2 regions of the Novosphingobium sp. TCA1 genome follow, and region 2 is predicted to be linked to the other one. Evidence: riboswitches for the same ligand, from Rfam matches in the RefSeq annotation. Region 2 holds a riboswitch; the other holds the start of a gene.
What was found. Region 2 has a riboswitch for cobalamin ahead of NTCA1_RS06640 (TonB-dependent receptor domain-containing protein). Riboswitches for the same ligand answer to the same signal wherever they lie in the genome.

Region 1: linked by a shared signal. The riboswitch ahead of NTCA1_RS15680 (TonB-dependent siderophore receptor) and the one ahead of NTCA1_RS06640 (TonB-dependent receptor domain-containing protein) in region 2 are both predicted to bind cobalamin.

Annotation. Positions count from the first base shown of each region.
Region 1 covers NZ_BLJH01000013.1:116,724-119,113, reverse strand. Annotated here, with positions in the region: gene NTCA1_RS15685 (RNA polymerase sigma factor) at 1-469, opposite strand, end outside; cobalamin riboswitch at 672-918, shown strand; gene NTCA1_RS15680 (TonB-dependent siderophore receptor) at 1,132-2,390, shown strand, end outside.
Region 2 covers NZ_BLJH01000003.1:313,130-315,519, reverse strand. Annotated here, with positions in the region: gene NTCA1_RS06640 (TonB-dependent receptor domain-containing protein) at 1-1,507, opposite strand, end outside; cobalamin riboswitch at 1,608-1,799, opposite strand; gene NTCA1_RS06635 (cell wall hydrolase) at 2,008-2,390, shown strand, end outside.

The sequences.
Region 1 (2,390 bases), on a different contig from region 2:
CCTGCACCAGCCGATGCGCCGTCGCGCGCGACACGCCGAGCTGCTGCGCGATCTGGGTCGAGGACATCTCTCCGAACACGCTCATTTCGTAGGCGCGCCGCTTCTTCTCCGGCAGGCTTGCGAGAGTCGCCAGAACCAGCCGTGCCTCGTCGCCGCAGAGCAGTTCATCCTCGGCCGACGCGGAAAGGGGCTGCGGATCGCGGGTCAGGGCATAGGCCGCATTGCGGCGCTGCTCGGCCGCATCCCGCCGGGTCCAGTCGATCGCGATGTTGCGGGCGATCCGATAGAGATAGCCGACCGGCGTGCGCAGGCCCAGCAGCAGCGGCGGCCGTGTCGGCACGAAGCGGAAGTAGGCTTCCTGCACGACGTCTTCGGCGCTGTCGCGCGATCCGACGATCGGCGTGGCATAGTCGACCAGTGCCGGCCGATGCTCCGCATAGATGCGCAAGCGGGCCTGTGCGCTGTTCAATGGGCGACCTTCTCCGACCGGCTGGCAGGTTGCAAACTTCGGCTTCATAGATTGTTGCGAATAACTTGCAATAGGCTCGGGCAAGAATGAGCGGCTCCGATCGAGCCGAGTATCGCCTTTGCGAAGATCGCCGCGCAAATCGCGCTTGCGCCCTTCAAGCTCCCAAGCTAGCGCACCGCATCCGCCTTCGCTGAACAGGGAGGGCGGAAAAGATCGCGCCGGTGCCTCGAAAGAGGCTTAAAATGGGAACACGGTGAGAGGGTTTCGATCCTCGAATCCGAGGCTGTCCCTGCAACTGTAAGCGGCGAGCGCGATACACATCACGCGGCAGGGCAAGTGCGCCTGTCGTAGCCACTGGGCCGGACGCTAAATCCTGCGAGGCCTGGGAAGGCCGTGTATCAAGCCATGACCCGCGAGCCAGGAGACCTGCCTGCGTCCGGTCGCTCTTGCTTTGGCCCAGGGGATGGCCGGGGCACGGTGTTTCTCCGTCTGAGCGACGAACCAGCGGCAGGGGCCGCACGGTGCGCTGAGCGGTCGTCCCTTCGTTATGGGCGCCCGGCCGGTCGGTGCGCCGGCCTTTCGTGAACGCCGGTCGGCGCGCCGACCGTTCGTGAACGGCAGACCCCTGCTTCGGATCGCATGGCGCTCGACAGGGGGATGAAATGAAGTTCGCTATAAATTCGCCCGCCGCGCTGGCCGCGGTGCTGGCTCTTGCCTGGAGCACGCAGGCCCATGCCGAGGAAACCGGTGAAGACGCCGGTGAGGATCGGGCCATCATCGTCACTGGCACCAGCCTTGAGGAGACGCTGCCGCAGGAGCTTTCCCGCTACGGCAACGACGTGGTGACGGTCAGCGAAAAGCAGATAAAGGACAGCGGCGCGGTAGACGTGGTCAAGGCGCTGGAATCGGTGCCCGGCCTCTACATTCGCGCCCGCAACGGGCCGTTCACTTACGTCGACGTCTCGCTTCAGGGATCGCGCACGCAGGACGTGCTCTGGACGATGGACGGCATCCGCCTCAACAACCGCCTCTACGGTGGAACGTCGCCCAACGACACGCTTCCCGCCAGCATGATCGAACGTATCGAGGTGCTTCGCGGCGGCGAGAGCCTGTTCTACGGCACGCAGGCTTCGGCGGGCGTCATCAACGTGGTGACGCGCGGCTTCACCGACGATTTCAACGGCCAGGTCAATGCCTCGGTCGATTCCTGGGGCGGCACCACGGTGGACGGCTACTTGCGCGGTGCGGCGGGCAACCACCGCTTCGTGGCCTATGCCTCGCACAACCGGTCGGAAGGCTACACGCCTTACAGCGCCTATCAGCCCAGCCTCACCGATCGCCATCTCGGCTATGACTTGTGGTCGGCGGGTCTCAAGTACCAGTACGACCTCGCCCCCGATCTGGCGCTCAACGCCCAGTACCAGCATACCGAGGCGAAGCTCGACAACCTCTCGCCCACGCGCATCCGCGAGAGCCGCAACGATCGCAACGAGGAAATCGCCAGCCTCCGCCTCGATTACACCGGCAGCGATGCCGTGCAGTTCTTCCTCAAGGGCTATTTCCATGACTGGAAGACGGCCTATGTCCAGATCCGCAATTCGCTTCCCGATCTCCAGCCGCAAGTGATCTACCCGGCAGGCACGTTCTGGGGCTATCGCGACTGGGGCGGCAGCGCGGTGGTCAAGCTCCACCTCCACCCCGGCCTCGAATACCTGCTGGGCTACGATTTCCAGAACTTCAGCGGCCGCGACGACGTGCTGCTGATCGCGCCGACCAGCGAACAGGTCCACGCCGGGATCTTCCAGGTGCGCACCACCGACGAGATTTCCTCCAAGGGCCGCCTTGCGGCAGGCCTGCGCTACAACCGCACGGACGGGGCGAAGAAGACGATCTGGAACGTCTCCGGCCGCTACGACTTTGC
Region 2 (2,390 bases):
AAGTGGCCGAAAGGCTCATGTCGAAGCCCTCCCAGTCGGTCACCTGCATGCCCAGTTCCACGCCCTTGGCGCGGGCGCGGCCGACATTGTAGTAGTTCCACGCGGCCAGGTCGTAATCGATCAGGTTCTTCGTCTTGCGATCGAAGTAGGTGACCGAGAACGTGCCGTGCCCTTCCGCGAAGGGCTGCTCAACGCCCACGTCCCACGACTTCGAGGTCTCGGGATCGAGCGCGCGGAAACCGGCATTGGTATAGAGCTGGTAGAGCGAGGGCGCCTTGAAGCCCTCGCCATAGCTGGCGCGCAGGATCGGCGCGCTTTCGCTGCCGCCGATCACCCAGGCGCCATTGGCCGAGAAGGTCGTCTTGTGCCCGAAGTCCGAATTGTCGTCATAGCGCAACCCGCCGTTCAGCGTCAGGCCGGTGACCGGGCGCAGGGTGAGCATGCCGAAGACGCTGTCGATCGAGGTGGAATCCTTCGAGCCGTAGTTGTCCGAGAACTTCTGCTTCTCGGTCTCGGCGCCGACCAGCACGCTGACCATGCCGATCGGGGTGTAGGAGACCTGCCCTTCGAAGCGGTCGTTGCGGCCATTGGTGGTGAAGGGACCGAATACGGCATCGTCCGAGATGCGGCGGGTATCGGTAAGGCCGTAGCCGACACGCGCGGTCAGGCGGCCGTCGAGCCCCTTGTAGCGCAAGTTGGCATAGCCCACGGTGTCGCGCTTCATGCCCACATTCAGGGCATCGGCGCCGGTATTGTCGTAATCGTAGTTCGCCTTGGTCCAGTAGGTCCCGGCGTCGGCGGAAAGGCCGTTCACGATCTGCACTTCGGCGCGGGCATTGGCGCTCTTGCTTTCGAAGCCGTCTTTTTCGGCGCCGCCGCGGCGCTCGTTGAAGGCGGAATAGCCGTCACCCTTGAGCCAGTTGCCGCCCAGCGTCAGGCCGACCGGCCCCACTTTGCCCGCGGCCGAGGCGCCGAGCTGCTTCTGGTCACGCCAGCCATATTCGGCCTGGCCGCGCGCGGTCCATTCCTCGGTCGGGCGCGCGGTGATGAGGTTGATCACGCCGCCGATAGCGCGGCTGCCCCAGAGCACGCCGGAGGATCCGCGCACCACCTCGATGCGGTCGAACTGGCCGACGGTGAGGCTGCCGAAGTCGAAGCCGCCGCCCACGTCGCCCGGATCGTTGATGCGCACGCCGTCGATCAGCACCAGGCTCTGTGCGTTCTCGGCCCCGCGGATGAAGACGCTGGCGGGCTGGCCGAAGCCGCCGGACTGGGTGAAGGTCACGCCCGGCAGGCGGGCCAGCACGTCGGTGGCGGTCACCGCCTGGGTGCGCTCGATATCCTCGCGGGTGACGACCGAGACGGACTGGCCGATTTCGCTCGTGGGCGTTTCGGTGCGCGTCGCGGTGACGACGATATTATCGATGGCCGCTTCATCCGCCAGAGCGGGGACGGCAATGGACGTCGAGACCGCAAGGGCGGTCCCCAGCAAGAACAGGTACTTCACGCGTATTCCTCCAACCTGAACGACTTGTGCCGTCCATGGCGGAGCCGCGCGCCTTTTCCTTGCGCGTCTGCTCGCTGCAAGCCGGGACACCCCGCCCGGCTGCGGAACGACGGTCACAGGCAGGTCTCCTGGCTCCCGGATCGTCGCGCCGCCCTCCGCCTTCCCGGTGTGACCCAGTGGCATCGCGTGGAAGGGGCGCTCCCCGGTCACAGTTGCGGGGGCAGCTTTTCGACTTGCGCCGAAATTCCCTCTATGGGCCCGGCTCCGGGCCACCCATGACGTGGCGCGCAAATACGGGGCCGCGCGGGGGTTGGCAAGCGGGGCAGATGGGTGACGCACCGGTATCGCCGGGGGAAATCGCAAAGAGAGTCTTAAGCGATTCAGGCTATCCCGCGCGCCTGTACCGCTTCGGGACGCGCCGATCTCGATGGATGCCGCGCGGGCCAAAGCAGGATAGGCGCGAAGGGCGCCTCATGCGAGGAATGCCGAGAGGAACCGAATTGACCGCCGCCGCCCTGCCTTCCTGCGCCGAGACCTGGGAACCGCGCCCGCGCGATTTCCAGGGGAACTTCGTGCGCGGCGGACGCAGGCGGCTCCAACGCAGGCGACGGCGCTGGACGCTGGGCGCGGCCGGGCTGGTGGCGATCGCCCTGCCCGCTTTCGCCTCCCCGCCGCTCACCGCATGGAACAGCCTGACGGTCGGCACCGCCACGGCAGCGGACCAGACCGTTCTGCCCATGCCTTTCGAACAGGTGGGCGCCAGCTTCCCCGGCTCGGCCTATTACTACCTCGAAGCGGAAAAGCCGGTGCTGAAGGTCGGCGAAGGCATTCATTCGGACGCCGGCGATGCCGCGAGCGGCCCTGTCGCCCGCGCGTTCAGGAT